Regions from separate parts of the Halalkalibacter sp. HAAS-P013 genome, predicted to be linked through region 3. Evidence: riboswitches for the same ligand, from Rfam matches in the RefSeq annotation. Region 3 holds a riboswitch; each other region holds the start of a gene.
The links. A riboswitch is a leader RNA that binds a small molecule or an ion and turns the genes downstream of it on or off. The one in region 3 is predicted to bind S-adenosylmethionine.

Region 1 (4,203 bases), on a different contig from region 3:
TGGGAACAAAAGGGGGTTCCATTTCCTTCATAACTGAAATGAAGGACGCTTTCCTTGGTTTTCAACGGCGTTTGGGGGCTGTCCTAAAAGTCCGGAACAGAGGAAGGAATGGCTCCGTTCGCTACGCGCCTTTAGAGGAGAAACCCACTCCTCTAAAGGCTTTTAAAAGATGTAGCGACTCCGCTCATTGCTTCGGGGGTGTCTCAAAAGGTCAAAAACAGACCTTTTGAGACACCCCCTTTCTCTTGAATTTTCACCGCTTTTTGACTTTCATCACATTTATGAAATCCATTCAATTTCACCCGCGTTTGGGTCTTCACACCTACTCTCCTTAAAAACGAATTATGAGAATAAAAGATGCACACGATTCTTCTAGAAAAATCGTGTGCATAAGTACGTCTCTATTTAATTTTTTTATAGTCCAGCTTGCTCTTTTAAAGCAGCCGCTTTATTCGTTTGTTCCCATGGCAATTCGACATCTGTACGCCCAAAGTGTCCGTATGCTGCTGTTTGCTTGTAAATCGGACGACGTAAGTCAAGCATTTTAATAATACCTGCAGGACGCAGATCAAAGTTTTCACGCACAAGAGCCACTAGTGACTCTTCAGATACTTTTCCAGTACCAAATGTATCAATAGAGATCGATACAGGTTGTGCAACACCAATGGCATAAGCTAACTGGACTTCACATTTATCAGCAAGACCAGCCGCAACAATATTTTTCGCTACGTAACGAGCTGCATATGCTCCTGAGCGGTCAACTTTCGTCGCATCTTTACCAGAGAATGCTCCACCACCATGACGTGCATATCCACCGTATGTATCAACGATGATCTTACGCCCTGTTAAACCAGCATCTCCTTGAGGTCCCCCAATAACGAAACGGCCTGTTGGGTTAATGAAATATTTCGTATTCTCATCAATTAATTCTTTTGGGACAACTGGGTTAATGACATATTCTTTTAAATTACGTTGAATTTGCTCTAGAGTTACTTCTGGATGATGTTGTGTTGAAATAACGATCGTATCAATACGTACAGGTTTTCCATCCTCATCATACTCTACGGTTACTTGCGTTTTCCCATCCGGACGAAGATAAGGAAGAATCTCATCTTTTCGTACCTCAGTTAAGCGACGAGCAATTTTATGACTTAGTGAAATTGGAAGAGGCATTAACTCTTTCGTCTCGTTATTAGCATAACCAAACATAAGTCCTTGGTCGCCAGCACCAATTGCTTCAATTTCTTCATCCGTCATTTGACCTTCGCGAGCTTCTAGTGCCTTGTCAACACCTTGAGCAATATCTGCTGACTGCTCATCAATTGATGTAAGTACTGCACTCGTTTCATAGTCAAAACCGTATTTTGCACGAGTATAACCAATTCCTTTAATTGTTTCACGAACGATCTTAGGAATATCGACATACGTACTTGTCGTAATCTCTCCCGCAACTAATACTAAGCCAGTTGTAACAGATGTTTCGCAAGCTACACGAGCATTCGGGTCATTGGTTAAAATCGCATCAAGAATTGCATCTGAAATTTGATCACAAATTTTATCAGGATGCCCTTCTGTTACTGATTCCGACGTAAACAAACGTCTGCTTTTCAATTCTGTCATTATCAAATTCCTCCTTTAAACGAAACCACTGAAAAAGGTACAAACCCACCTTTTTCAATGTCTCTATATTAAGTAGCAATGATTCCGCACGCTGCTCGTCTGCTATGAGAAACCCACTAATAGCAAACTCCTAGGTGTGATACATTTCTCACACCATTGGCAGCGGCTGCGTTCCATTGCTTCGAGTACATTGAAAAAGAAAACCCCTCTTTTTCAGTACACTCCTTTAAACACCGCTTTGTACTAAGCTTGTGTTTTTCTTTGAGACGGCACTCATGCCCCATCGAATGGGAAATACCTACCTGTAAAGCCGTATAAACGATAAAAACCCTTCTCCTGTAGAGGAAAAGGGTTGAATGTTTACCTTTAGCCTCTTATCGTCCAAGGCATAGCCTTGCAGGTTAGCACCTTTTCACTCATGGCTTTAAAGTGTTGGTTGCTGGGCTTCTTCGGGCCTGTCCCTCCGCCTACTCAGGATAAGAGTATCCGTTCGACGCATATCATATCGCACATGTTGTTTAGTGTCAACATATCCGACTCCTATTAAAAATTTAATCAAATTATCATTAAGATTTATTGTTATTGTGCACGATTCATTTAATACTATGCTAAAAACGAGTATTAATCATAATTCTTGCTAATAAAGATATAAGATCTAAAAGCAGGAAGTCAAAGAGGCCACTGAAAAAGGTACGGTTTTGACCTTTTTCAGTGGCCTTTAAGCAAACCTTGCCTTTTGTTATTTTAGTACGGTGTATCATCTCGCCTCTCTTGACGGTTTTCATTTTGTCTTTCCCTTTGTTGTTGCTTTTTCTCCCTTTCCTTCTCCAATTCTTGCTCTTTTCGAAGTTCTTCTCGAAGTTGCATTTTCATTAATTCATTTGCATTATCCCGAGGTTTCACTTGGCTATAAACCCCACTAGCTGTTAAGCCAATAATAAGTGCCATCAGTACTTGTTCTCCCCACTCCCTTGGAATAAACCAAAGTATACCAGCTATTCCAATCGCTAATAGAGCACGATATTGCTTTTCAATACCAAAGGCATTTCCTATCACCGTTACAAGCGCCGCTACTACTGCTGAAACAGTAGCGACATCCAACATAGAAACTTGCTGCAAATAGAACGCCTCCTTCATTTCTCTTTACCTAGATTGTATGCATGAAGAAGAAATTTAGGAACAATAAAGCAATTTGATTAGTTGGTGGCCAGTAACCCAAAAAAACATCCTACGAAAACACATTTTCTATTAAATATATCACAAATGGAAAATTCAATTAATAGTATAGACTATTAGACTTATTATGTTATACTAATTTACAAGATTTTGTATTTAATGCTAACAATCAAAAAATTAAAGAAAGGGTTTTGCGACAATGAATACAATCAACCTTCATTCCGAATTAATTAACTTAGTGAACTCAGACATGGTTCACCTTAATCTTCCTATCTCCTCATTAATTGAAAAGTCGTTAATGTGCGGTGAGGGGAAGCTCACATCTACAGGTGCACTTAGTGTTGAAACTGGCGCTTACACTGGTCGTTCCCCTAAAGACAAATTCATTGTCAACGAACCAAGTGTAAAAGAAAGCATTGAATGGGGAACGGTCAATCAGCCGATTGATAAAGATACGTTTACCTCCCTATATTTTAAAGTGATTGACCACTTAAAAAACAAAAGTGAAATTTTTGTATCCGATGGCTATGCTGGCGCTGACAACAGATATCAAATTCCATTAAAAGTCATTAACGAATTTGCATGGCACCAGGTTTTTGCACGTCAATTATTTATTCGTCCTACCAAAGATCAAAAGGAACCTTCACAGAAAGAGTTCACAATTATATCAGCTCCGTCTTTTAAAGCCGATCCTATAAATGACGGAACAAACTCAGAAGCATTTGTCATCATTTCTTTTGAAGAACGTATTATTTTAATTGGCGGAACGGAATATGCAGGCGAAATGAAGAAATCCATCTTCTCCGTTATGAATTTCATACTCCCCGAGCAAGATGTACTCTCGATGCATTGCTCTGCAAATGCAGGAAGAGAGGGTGACGTCGCCCTGTTCTTCGGTCTTTCAGGAACAGGCAAGACAACGTTATCAGCTGATCCTCTTCGTTCATTAATTGGAGATGATGAGCATGGTTGGTCAAGTAATGGCGTATTTAATATCGAGGGGGGTTGTTACGCTAAATGTGTAAACCTTTCAAAAGAAAAAGAGCCACAAATCTGGAATGCTATTCGATTTGGAACAGTTCTTGAAAATGTAGCTATTGACGTTGAAACAGGCAATGCAAATTACGATGATACATCGTTAACCGAAAATACCCGAGCGGCATATCCGATTGATGCAATCCCTAATGCTTTAGTTCCAAGTGTTGCAGGACATCCAAAAACAATCATTTTCCTAACAGCAGATGCTTTTGGTGTTTTGCCGCCAATTAGTAAGTTAACAAAGGAACAGGCAATGTATCATTTCTTATCTGGATACACTAGTAAACTTGCTGGAACAGAACGTGGTGTAACTTCTCCAGAAGCTACTTTTTCCACTTGCTTTGGGGCACCTTTTCTTCCATTGCCAGC
Region 2 (4,203 bases), on a different contig from region 3:
CCTGACATCGATAGCTGAGTAAAGTAGCGATAAATCATTGTCGTAGGAGAATTGATTTCTTCTAAGAAAAGTATTTTACCTTTTGTATCAAATTCATATGGTGTACCCAGTGTATTAATGAGCGAAGTCATATTTCCACCTACTATGGGACCCGTTACATTACCTTGAACTAAACTCATCAGTGGCATATTGGGTGGATTTTGAATAGATCTAGGAGAAAGTAATGTAGAATTAGCTTGAAAGAATTGATTATAATTATAAGATGGAGTATCTGCTCTAAAATCAACAAGCATTAAGCTATGAAAGGTAATTAAATTACTAAATTGATTCAAAATATTAAGTAGTACTGTAATGTCACTATAACCGGAAATTATTTTAGGGTTATCTCTTATTACAGCGTAGTCTAGATATGGAAGAATGGTCTGAACCCCAGTCCCTCCACGTGTTGTGAGTATCATTTTGACACCTGGATCTGTAAACATGTTCATCACATCTTCAGCTCTTTGTTCTGCCGTTGTAGCGACGATGCCCTCAAATGAATAAACGTTCCTGCCAAAAGCAATATTAAAACCCATATCCCTAATTGTTTGAACTCTAGTATTTATGATATTAGCATCAAGAGGGCTGCCAGCTGTAACCAATCCAATCGTATCTCCTCTTTGTAACAATGGTGGTCTTATAGCCATTTTACTCCTCCCTTGTCTTCACTTTTCTGAAACGGCTAGAGTTATTAATGTGCGTATATATAAATGTATGAAAACATATTTATTTTATAAACATTTTTTTCTAATGGACCCATAAGATAACTTATGAACAGTGTATCACTAGATAGGATGACTTGCATGCGATCATATACATCACGTGTTACATCATTAGGCTGTGCAGTAAACGATCCGTTCTTCCCCTTTTGTCCACTGCTCATACAAACCGCCATCTCAAATACTTTTTTATTTTCCATGATAAAACAATAAGGCTGCTTTTGATCAGCCGTCTTTTTCCATTCAAAAAGTTACTTCATTAGCATCGCATCCAAATATGAGGTTTATTATGATATTAGCTTTATCTCCTCCGGGGTATTAATATGTTCAAACACCGGAATAATTTCTGTGATTATTTCATCTTTAAATACTTGTTTTAGCTGGCTTTTCTTTTGTTTGGCTATTTTTAATTGATTAAAATTATTAAAGAAAATAAAGGACTGATTCTTAAATTGCTGACCTTGTTTAATTGTTGGGTTATGCAAATCAAAAAACAAATCTAATAATTCATTATAGGATACTTTCCAAGGGTCAAACCATATTTCTACTATATCTACATTTGTTCCTTTTAATTGTCTAATTTGAACATACTCAATACCACGAAAATCTGTAATAAAAGCCTGTTGACTGAAAAATTCACTTGCACCAAACACTGCTCTTTCCATTAATGATCGCTCCTTTTGAGCGATAAGCCTTCTTTCCATTAAAAAAACCTCTCTTTTTTGAAAGAGAGGTTAGTATTAATAAATACATTTCTCTCATCTTTCAAAGGTTACACCTTTGCAGGAATTAGCACCGTTCAAGTTAATATTTAAACTTGATGGTTGCCGGGTTTCATAGGGCCTGTCCCTCTACCACTCTGGATAAGAAGTTTATCGCTATTTATTTTTTATGTTTATTAGTGTTACTTTTAATAATATCAATCTCTAATTCAAAATTCAACTAATACTTTTAAATATATTAAAAAACTTTCATCCTCTTATTAAGAAATGCTCCTAAGTAGGGATCTCAATACCCCTTCGTTGTTATTATTTTTCAATAAATTTATCAACCATCGCTTTATCATTGCCTATAAAATAAGTTGTAAACGTAGTTAATTAATATCGTCGTAATTTGGTCTTCAAAGGGATAAGGTAGGTTCGGCTCCTTTTACTCTTGCTCCTAATATAATGACATAATCAATGCCTCGCTCAAGTTTGAAATGACTGTAATGTATGATTTGAACATGTAAAAAACATACATAAATAAATAAAATAAAACTGGAAATCAGTATTATGATTAGGCTCTTTTTCCCCCATATCCCTATTCCCTTTCTATAAGGTCTCAACAAACAAAAAGAGTTGCCATACTGAACTGACAACTCTTTTTGTTTTACTGTAACTGTTCTAATTCTTGTTCTAAAAATACCATTAATTCTTGAATCATCGAATCTGAGAAATCAAAGCGAATTCCTGCCGCCTCATATACTTCAGGTAAAGATTTCGATGAACCGAGAGCCAATGCTTTTTTATAATTTTCAAGTGCTTGTTCTGGATTTTCCCGGTATTGTTTGTACATTTGGACTGCTCCTAGTTGGGCAATCACATATTCTATATAATAAAATGGCACCTCAAAAATATGAAGAACACGCAACCAAGCTGTTTGTTGCCATTTCTCATAACCATTCCAATTTACCACATTCGAGTCTATATTTAGCATCAGTTCTTTGTACTTTCTATCGCGTTCATCAGATGTATGATCTGGATTTTCATACATCCAATGCTGGAACTGATCAATGATCATCCCAAGAGGAAGAAAATCGATTATTCCTTTTAACTGCTCTTTCTTTGCACGTATAAGATCTGCCTCATCTTTATAAAAGAGATTCCACTGGTCCATAGTCAAAAGTTCCATTGACATACTTGCTAATTCTGCTGATTCCATTGGTGTCTCACGATAGTCTCCAATTGGTTGCTTTCTCATTAAGTCATTATGAATACAATGCCCCATTTCGTGAAGCAAAGTAATCATATCATCTTGTGTCTTGGATGCATTCATAAAAATAAACGAAAGCTGTGATACAGGGAGATTAGAACAAAAACCGCCAGGCGCTTTGCCTTTTCGACTATTTAAATCAAGCATCCCACGTTCATCCATCGTTGTTAGAAGCTCAGCAAACCGTGGATCAAGGTTTCCAAGGATAACCTTCGACTTTTCAATAAGCTCCTCAGTTGTTGTAAAAGGTTGTAATGGCTTTTGCTCTTGTGGAACACCTTGTCTATCCCATGGTCTATACGTGTCAACACCTAGTTCAGTCTTATGCTGTTTCTGTAATTTTTCTTTGAGCGGTTTGACATACTTACGAATTGATACTGCTAAGTTTTTACAGTCCTGTGGCGTATAATCAAAGCGCTCATATTTTTTAAACATATAATCCCTGTAATTCGTTAACCCTGTGTTTTGAGCTTTTTGATGACGTAACACAATAAGCTCATTCATAATTTGTTGCAGCTCTGCTTCCTTGGAGAGGATGGCTTCAGAAATTAAAGTAAGAGCTTGTTGTCTCGTATTACGATCAGGGTCTTGTATGTATGGAGAAAGTTCACTTAATGTCAGTTCTTCATTACCCCATTGAACGGTTAATCCTCCTGTATGTTCAAAATAATTCGTTGCAAGCGCATCTTCTTTTACTTCTAAGTCAATATTTTCTAATCTGAAAATTTCTTTTGCATTTTGTTTTCTTTTAATCAACTGTTCATACAAAATAGGGTCTAATTGGCCGTTTGCCTTAGAAGATAAAAATGCCTCATCAAATAAAGAATTATATTTCTTAAAAAGGGGGTCAATGACACTTTGGTCATGCTCAAAAATCTCTTTTGCCTTTTTAGAGTCACTTTGACATTGAAAGTCGATGTAATGCCCAGACATTGCTTCCTCAATGGCATCAAATAGCTCTGACTGTTTTTTAAGCCATGATTCTAATTCCTCTACATTGTCCGTAGATTCCTGTAACAACGCATCAAACATCTCCGCTATTTTCTTAGGTTCATTAAAGTTCAGTTTCTCTACATAAAATGTTGACATGAATCGTCCTCCTTTTCAGGTAAGCTCATCGTACCAGAATACAATGTAATAATAAATACAAAATTATCCAAACAAAAAAGGCAGCCTCGACTAAGTCGAAGCCACCTTACACAATTTATTATTTTTCCATCCAGTTTGTGTGGAATGTTCCTTCTTTATCAACACGTTGATACGTATGAGCACCAAAGTAATCTCTTTGCGCTTGTAGAAGGTTAGCCGGAAGTGTTTCTGTACGATAGCTGTCAAAGTATGCTAACGCACTTGCAAGACCTGGAACAGGAATTCCAAGCTTAACAGCTGTAGCCACTACGTCACGAGCAGCTTCTTGGTAGCCTTCTACGATTTCTTTGAAGTAAGGATCTAGTAATAGGTTCGTTAAATT
Region 3 (4,203 bases):
CGAGAAAATTGATGCAACATTCGCCTTGCTCCCTCCAAACAATCTATCGCAATGACTATACCATAGCCATTCTTAAAAGTCTAAACTAACTACTACGTTTACCTAAAACGATTACAAACATACATTAACTTGTATTATTAGTAAACACTAGGCTTTTTAGTAAAGTTGTTTCCTAAAGATTGTTACTGTGAAGAAACGTTTTTCTCGTAGTGAAATGGAGCGAAAAGTCACTCGACTCCTGCGGGATGAAGAGGTAGGCCACTGAAAAAGGTAAGGTTTTGACCTTTTTCAGTGGCCTTTAAGCAATGAGCGAAACTGTTGCTTTGTCTTAAAGCCTGCTATGAGTGGTTTTCTCATAGCAGGCGCACAACGTGTGGAGCCATTGCTGCTTCCTTGAATCCGCTAAAAAGGACTTTTTCAGTGCCCTCATAAAGAGGTAGGGTCGAGACCCCACAGGCGTAGGAGGCTCGACACCTCCCCGCGGAAAGCAAGTTGGCTGGAGCGCAATGGAACGGACATGAGGGGAACACGTACTACATAAAAAAACAACTTCTCTATTTGAGAAGTTGCTTGCCTACTATGTACAGCAAGAATCCCAATCATGCCGTATTTATTATGGTTATGAACCTGTTCTAAAACAAGGTGGGTGCCCTGTAAAAACCATTTTACTTCCTAAACAAAAAGGCCTGTAATCCGATTCTCAACTCAAGCTCCCAATGTTAATCTGTTGGCTCAAAACGTAAATTTCTACGTACATATTAGGAGTTCTTACTTATTTATATTTATAGTATCAAATCAGCAATTGTACGTCAACAAAATATTCAGATTATTTACTCACCTCTATTATTTGGTAAATGCTTCTCAGTATGATACAGTTATTTACTGTATACACACATTTTAGAGGTGACTTATATGAATCTGCTAGCTACTCAAACATGCATAGAAATTCGTCAAGAAATTGGCTGGACAGAAAAACGTACAATTGAAACGTCATTTGATATGAAGCTATTTGATAATCAACTCACTGTTAAAGATGATGTTTACCCACTCACAACTATTTTTGATATTTCTTATCGTAAGAAACCAGAAAAAGGTGCAATGGGTTTTCTATATTTGCATACAAGTCGAGGTGTTCGGACGTATTACATAAAGGAGGATGCATACGCTTTAGTGACTGCTTATAAAAAGCTAAAATCAGAACGCCCCGAATTGCGCTGAGTGAATTGTTTCTAAACGTCTACGTGTTGAAATATCCCCATAGATTGGATACGTTTCAAAAGGTGTACCGTCTGTACTTTTGATAATCCATCCTTCTCCTTCATGGTGAGAGAATGTGTCAATTACAGCTATCTGATTTTCCTTCACCCAATGAAGCGCAGTTTCTCTTTCAGCATGAGTTAGGAAAACAAATGCATGTGTAAATGGTTCTTTTCGTTGTTCTGCCTTCGTTCCTAAGCTTCTTTGAGAATGTCTAGTACGCTCATGGAAAAGGAAGTCTTCAACCATACTATTTGCCGTAGCCTCTTTCCCAGCACCAGGTCCAATAAAAAGAAGTTGATTAATAGAATCACCTTCAATTGATATTCCATTTGTCACTCCTCTAACACTTGCTAACGGTTCGTTTTGTGTTAAAAAGGCTGGAGTCACAGAACCATTTACTTTAGCTTCACCCTGCCAAGCCTCAGCAATTAACTTTATCTTAAACCCTAGACGCTCTCCTATTTCAACATGCCAATCCTTAATACTCGATACACCTTTACGTGAAAATTCATTAGAAGAAGACCAGCTTCCAAAACATAAGCGACTTAGAATTCTTATTTTGTACCAAGCATCAAAGCCTTCTAGATCGTCAGTTGGGTCTGCCTCAGCATAACCTAGCTCTTGTGCCTCTAATAAAACATCAGCAAATCCTCGATGGTTTTCGATCATTTCTGTTAACATATAATTTGTTGTTCCATTTAAGATTCCAGAAATTCTTGATATTGGTGTAGTTGTGAGTGTTCCCTTTAACGCATTAATAATCGGAATGCCACCTGCAACTGCTGCCTCATATCCATAATAGGTCGAGTGTTGATCTGCTAATCTCTCAAGTAATTGTCCCTTCTCTGCGACGAGCTTTTTGTTAGCAGTGATAACTGGAACACCTTTTTCTAACCATTCTGTTGTATATGAGAGTGCAGGTTCAATTCCTCCAATGGCTTCAAAAATGATATCAAAGTCAGCTGAATTACAAAACTCATCCCAACTAGTTGTAACAAACGACTCAATATCAGACGCGCGTTGTTTTTGACGACTTTTCACAAGAATTGCTGAAATGTGTATTTTCTTTCCTAACAGCTGTTCTAGCTGCTCCTTTGAATTAGTCAGGCGTTCATATACACCGCTGCCAACCGTTCCAAATCCTATTAAACCTACTCGTAGCATATCCATACCCTCCTCTTAAATAAAAAACCTCTCCAGATAAGGAAAGGTTTTTTTGCCTTCACTTATCTTTCAGAATGAGTCACATTCTGCTGAAAGTAGCACCTTTTTTTGCATGGCTTGCAAAACGGTTGCCGGGCTTCGTAGGGTCAGTCCCTCCACCACTCTGGATAAGTTTGAATTCTTCAAACGTTCATATTCAATTAACGTGATTATACGTTAGCTTTGCCTAACTGTCAAATATATGATTAAACATTCACCTTTTCAGATTTTCTCCCGATAATTGATAAATTTAAATCAATTAACTGCTCAACACTTACTTCACCAGGTGCATTCGTCAACAGATCACTAGCACTTGCTGTTTTCGGGAAGGCAATGGTGTCACGTAAATTCGTCCGACCTGCTAGTAGCATAACTAGACGATCTAGTCCTAATGCAATCCCACCGTGTGGCGGAGTACCAAATTCAAATGCTTCTAACAAGAAACCGAACTGTTCGCGAGCTTCCTCTTCAGAAAATCCAAGTGCTTTAAACATTTGTTCTTGAATATCACTTTGGTAAATACGTTGCGAACCACCACCAAGCTCATATCCGTTTAATACGAGATCATACGCATTAGCACGTACACTTGCAGGATCAGTTGCTAGTAAAGCAAGATCTTCTTCTACTGGACTTGTGAACGGATGATGTAAGGCAACATAACGTTTAGCTTCCTCATCGTATTCAACAAGTGGAAAATCAACAACCCAAAGGAAATTAAATTGACTTTTATCGATCAAGTCAAACTGTTTTCCAAATTTCAAACGGAGTGCACCAAGGCTATCAAATACAACCTGTTTCTTATCTGCACCAAAGAATAATAAGTCGCCAACTTCAGCGCCAAGAGCTTCTTGTAATGAAGTAGAAATCTCTCCCGTAAAGAACTTAGCTATAGGTCCTTTAAGTCCTTCTTCTTCTACCTTAAGCCATGCTAAGCCTTTCGCTCCATATTGTTTTACATAATCAGTAAGAGCATCGATTTCTTTACGAGAAAGCTTATTTGCTCCCCCTTTTAAGTTCAAGCCTTTTACTGTTCCCCCACTTGCAAGAGCACTTTGGAACACTTTGAATTCTGAGTCTTTCACAATCTCTGATAGTTCAATTAGTTCCATCCCAAAACGAAGGTCCGGTTTATCTGAACCAAAACGGTTCATGGCTTCATCATATGTCAAACGTGGAAACGGTAATGAAACGTCAACGCCTTTGATTTCTTTCAAGATCTTTACCATCATTTTTTCCATCATGGCAATTAAGTCTTCTTTGTCCATGAACGATGTTTCAATATCGACTTGAGTGAACTCCGGTTGACGATCAGCACGCAAGTCTTCATCGCGGAAACAACGTGCAATTTGATAATAACGTTCAAAACCCGAAACCATTAATAATTGTTTGAAAAGTTGCGGTGATTGTGGCAGAGCATAAAACTCGCCATGATGAACACGGCTTGGAACTAGATAATCACGAGCCCCTTCTGGTGTACTTTTTGTTAACATTGGAGTTTCAATCTCCATGAACGTTTCCGTGTCAAGGAAATCACGAATTAACTTTGTTGTACGATAACGTAGTTTAAACGTCTCTTGCATATCTGGACGACGAAGATCCAAATAACGATATTTTAGCCGAACATCTTCTGAAGCGTCTGTATCAGCTTCAATTTGAAACGGCAGTGGTTTTGATGCATTTAAAATGCTCATTTTTTCAACATGAACTTCAATTGAGCCTGTAGCAATTTTCTCATTAACC
Region 4 (4,203 bases), on a different contig from region 3:
CGCCTTCCATAAACCGCTTTGTACTTAATTTTTTAGGTGGATCTAACTCAACAATTACAGACTTTCGTTCCTTCACAATTTCTGGAAGCGGCTTTTCTTTTCGCGGAATTTCAATGGATTCCCGCATGAATCCAACTAATGGCCGGACCGTTTTACTAGTGATCGGTTCTGTAGTTTCTCTCACCTTTGCAAATGCTTCAATATGCTCAGGCGTCGTACCACAACAACCTCCCAATAAACGAACCCCCTGCTTAATAAACTTCTCTCCCATATCTTGAAAATAATCTGCATTCGATTGGTAGAACACACGCCCATCACGATAATCAGGTAAGCTTGCATTTGGGTACGCAGATAAAAACCCCTTTTTCGGTAACGCAATCGTTTCAAATGAACGAAGCATATGAAACGGACCTGTCCGACAATTTAATCCAACCACATCAGCTCCTATAGCTGTCAGTTGTTCAAACGCATCAGAAACGGCAATCCCACCATTCATCACACCTATTTCTCCGAGTGACAAATTTACAACTAAAGGCAAACCTGTTAATTTTCGCGCAAGGTTTGCAGCCATCGTAGCTTCTTCCAAATCGTAAAACGTCTCTAACAAAAGGCCGTCAACGCCTTCCGTTAATAGCTCATTCATTTGCTCTTTGAAGGCTTCCTCTATCTCGTCAAGGCTCCATTCTTCTAATTGAAACCGTCTAATCCCTCCAACAGTTCCTAGTACAAACGTATTCTCACCAGAAGCTTCTTTTGCTAAACGTACGCCTGAGCGATTGATGGAGCGAACCTCTTTCTCTAGCCCATATTTTTCTAGCTTCAGTTTGTTCGCAGCATACGTATTAGATTGAATCACATCAGCTCCAGCCAAGGCGTATTTCTTATGAGCATTTAGTATGATATCTGGATTTTTTACATTTACTTCTTCAAAGCATTGGTCGACTCCTTGCTCATATAGCAACGTTCCCATTGCTCCATCTCCGATTAAGACTTTTGATGCTAGTTGTTCTAAAAAGCTCATTCATTCTCCCTCTCTTTCACTTGACGGAATGCTTGATCAAGATCAGCAATTAAATCCTCTGCCCGCTCAATCCCAACAGAAAAACGCAACAAGCGATTGCAAACACCATTTGCTATACGAATATCTTCAGGAATGTCCATATGTGTTTGCGTAGCAGGGTACGTCATCAAACTCTCAACCCCACCTAAACTTTCTGCAAAAGAGACGAGTTTCAACTGCTGTAAAAATGGGTTGACCCACTCTTCTTTTAATATCCGAAAAGAAATCATTCCACCTTTTCCAGGATATAGGACGTCTATTACACCTTCTTGCGCCTCTAAATATTTTACGATTGCTTTCGCATTTTCTTGATGTTTATCCATTCGAAGGGCCAGAGTCTTCATCCCTCTAATTAACTGATATGAATCGAAAGCTGATAAGATTGCTCCGATCCCGTTATGGTAATAACCAATACGTTCACAAAGCTCTTCTCCTTTTGCAGCAATGAGCCCAGCGATCACATCGTTGTGGCCACCTAAATATTTAGAAGCGCTATGTATAACGATATCTGCACCGTCCACAAGTGGTTGTTGCAAAAGTGGGGTATAAAACGTATTATCAACAATTAATAAAATTCCGTATTTTTTGGCTATTTTAGCTAGTTCAACAATCGACGCTTCTTGCATTAATGGGTTCGTAGGCGTTTCGATAAATAATGCCTTTGTATTATCAGTAATACAGTTTTCAAACTGTTCAAGGTTACGAGGGTCTGCAAAAGAAAAAGTTAAACCCCAACGATTCCATCCTTGTTCAAATAAACGATAGGTTCCTCCGTACAGATCTTGTGATGCTAAAATTTCATCTCCTTGTTCAAAAAGAGAAAGAACCGTTTGAATGGCTGCCATCCCCGAGCTGCAAGCAAAACCTCGTTCCCCCTCTTCCAACTCCGCTATCGCTTTTTCTACGACCTCTCTAGTTGGATTACCTGTTCTTGCGTAATCATACCCTGTCGACTCCCCAATTCCCGTGTGCCTATATGCAGTTGAAAAATACACAGGTGTATTAATGGTCCCTGTTGGATTATCTGAACGATTTCCAATTTGTACTAAGATTGTCTCAAGTTTCTCACGGTTCATTTATAAGACCTCCACATTTATATCATTCATTAATAAATATTAAAAACCACCTTCTATTTAAAATAAGAAGAAGGTGGTTGTGTTATCAATCGCCTCTCCTTATCTTTCAAGCCGTCAACTTGATGGATTTAGCACCTGACCGAAATCGGCTGGTTGCTGAGACATCTTTGGGCCAGTCCCTCCGTCTCTCTTGATAAGAAAATCAATTATTCATATTTTTCATTTAATCAAAATTACAACAAATTTCGAACTTTTGCAAGAAAAATTTTTCCTGCAAGTAGATTAAATCATTAGAAAAAAGCGCAACAGCAACGATCAATACATATTTAATTTTTTATTCTAAGGAAGCATCAATATTTAAGTTTTCTTCATTTCCGCAGACACAACGCTTGAAGCCTGTTTCATATTCACCTTTTTCATTTCTACTCCCACGTAGAATATATTTTTCACTACAAACTGGACAACGAATCACAACACGATAACGTCCTTCAGCCATATTGATCACCCTTTACTTATTAAATTCTACAAACCTATACATCTAATTGATGAGCTCGCTTCACCTTTTTTAACGCTACCCACCATAGAAAAAACATAAATGGAATTATCGCAACTAAGAAATACATTCCGAAAAAAAGCAAAATAAAATCATAGACGCCGTGTAAAATAATAGGCAAACTTAACGACAACGTCAAATGTTTCCCCCTTTTATCTTCTTCTACTTTAGCTCTTCCAAGATAATATCCCATGATGACACCGTACAAAGCGTGACTAGATACAGGCAATAAAGCTCGGCCAAAAGCTGTTTCTAAGCCATTAGCTATTAAATAAAAAACATTTTCTAATGTTGCAAATCCTAGTGAAAGAGAGGCGCCGTAGACGATTCCATCATAGCGTCTCGCAAAGGTCGCATGTTGATACACAAAAACCCAAAGTAGAAACCATTTAAAGAATTCTTCCACGAACCCATACAAAAAGAAGGCTCTTGTAAACGGATGTGTAAAATACCCTTCCGTCGTGAATGCATACTGTAAAACCATAACAGGAAATACAAGTAACACTCCAATTAAAAACGTTCGAAAAACAAGCGAAACCGTATTCGAACTATAATGATTTCGCAAATAAAAATATGATAATAATGCCATTCCTGGAGCTATTGCTGCTGTAATAAGTGCAAACAATTCGCCAATCCTTTCTCCTTGCGTTACGATTTATTACTCAAACCAAAGCTTATATGGTAATATAATATAATTATGCAAAACATTGTGAAATTGGGGTGACCTTTTTGAAGAAAATTCTTGTTTTACATACTGGTGGCACCATCGCCATGCAAGAAAATGAACATGGAGCAGTCCAACCAAACTTAATAAACCCATTATATTCCACTATCGAATCGCTATCAACCATTGCCTCTGTGATTGTGGATGATTACTTAAATTTACCTTCTCCTCACATGACTCCTAGTTTAATGGTTGATTTAGCAAAAAGGTTAAAAGAGCGAGTAAAAGACGATCAATTAGATGGCATTGTTGTCACTCACGGGACGGACACCCTTGAAGAAACAGCGTATTTACTAGACCTTATTCTTGATTGGGATACTCCGGTGATTATTACAGGAGCGATGCGTTCTAGTAATGAGCTTGGTGCAGATGGTCCACATAATCTAATTGCATCAGTAAGAGTAGCAGCAAGTGACGAGGCACGAGGAAAAGGAGTTCTCGTTGTCTTAAATGACGAAATTCACACAGCAAAAAATGTAACGAAAACTCATTCAAGTAATATTGCGACATTTCAAAGCCCTCAATACGGCCCAATTGGAATTGTTACAAAACGCGGGGTGTTTTTTCACCATACATTAACGAAACGTGATTGCCATCCTGTAACACAAATGACGAAAAAAGTAGCTTTGTTAAAGACCTATGCTGGCATGGACGAAACAATCATCGAAGCCGTCGCTACCACTCACATTGACGGGTTAGTTATTGAAGCATTCGGTCAAGGGAATGTCCCTCCAACCATTATGCCTGCACTAAAGTCATTGATCACCCGTAACATTCCGGTAGTACTGGT

Region 1: it holds a riboswitch for S-adenosylmethionine, as region 3 does, so the genes downstream of both, metK (methionine adenosyltransferase) here and AC1FXP_RS13545 (homoserine dehydrogenase) in region 3, are expected to answer to the same signal.
Region 2: it holds a riboswitch for S-adenosylmethionine, as region 3 does, so the genes downstream of both, AC1FXP_RS00985 (peptide-methionine (S)-S-oxide reductase) here and AC1FXP_RS13545 (homoserine dehydrogenase) in region 3, are expected to answer to the same signal.
Region 4: it holds a riboswitch for S-adenosylmethionine, as region 3 does, so the genes downstream of both, AC1FXP_RS02720 (methionine biosynthesis PLP-dependent protein) here and AC1FXP_RS13545 (homoserine dehydrogenase) in region 3, are expected to answer to the same signal.

Annotation. Positions count from the first base shown of each region.
Region 1 covers NZ_JBWQTU010000005.1:20,536-24,738, reverse strand. Annotated here, with positions in the region: gene metK (methionine adenosyltransferase) at 415-1,620, opposite strand; SAM riboswitch class I at 1,992-2,103, opposite strand; gene AC1FXP_RS08450 (hypothetical protein) at 2,365-2,739, opposite strand; gene pckA (phosphoenolpyruvate carboxykinase (ATP)) at 2,996-4,203, shown strand, end outside.
Region 2 covers NZ_JBWQTU010000001.1:178,141-182,343, reverse strand. Annotated here, with positions in the region: gene AC1FXP_RS00995 (S66 peptidase family protein) at 1-686, opposite strand, end outside; partial or broken gene AC1FXP_RS00990 (hypothetical protein) at 731-994, opposite strand; gene AC1FXP_RS00985 (peptide-methionine (S)-S-oxide reductase) at 1,046-1,462, opposite strand; SAM riboswitch class I at 1,514-1,628, opposite strand; gene AC1FXP_RS00980 (M3 family oligoendopeptidase) at 2,130-3,821, opposite strand; gene gndA (NADP-dependent phosphogluconate dehydrogenase) at 3,940-4,203, opposite strand, start outside.
Region 3 covers NZ_JBWQTU010000009.1:82,479-86,681, forward strand. Annotated here, with positions in the region: gene AC1FXP_RS13530 (tRNA threonylcarbamoyladenosine dehydratase) at 1-20, opposite strand, end outside; RNA gene ssrS (6S RNA) at 589-768, opposite strand; gene AC1FXP_RS13540 (hypothetical protein) at 913-1,218, shown strand; gene AC1FXP_RS13545 (homoserine dehydrogenase) at 1,195-2,424, opposite strand; SAM riboswitch class I at 2,484-2,598, opposite strand; gene aspS (aspartate--tRNA ligase) at 2,670-4,203, opposite strand, start outside.
Region 4 covers NZ_JBWQTU010000001.1:514,376-518,578, forward strand. Annotated here, with positions in the region: gene AC1FXP_RS02715 (bifunctional homocysteine S-methyltransferase/methylenetetrahydrofolate reductase) at 1-1,021, opposite strand, end outside; gene AC1FXP_RS02720 (methionine biosynthesis PLP-dependent protein) at 1,018-2,136, opposite strand; SAM riboswitch class I at 2,233-2,336, opposite strand; gene AC1FXP_RS02725 (hypothetical protein) at 2,471-2,632, opposite strand; gene prsW (glutamic-type intramembrane protease PrsW) at 2,667-3,314, opposite strand; gene AC1FXP_RS02735 (asparaginase) at 3,419-4,203, shown strand, end outside.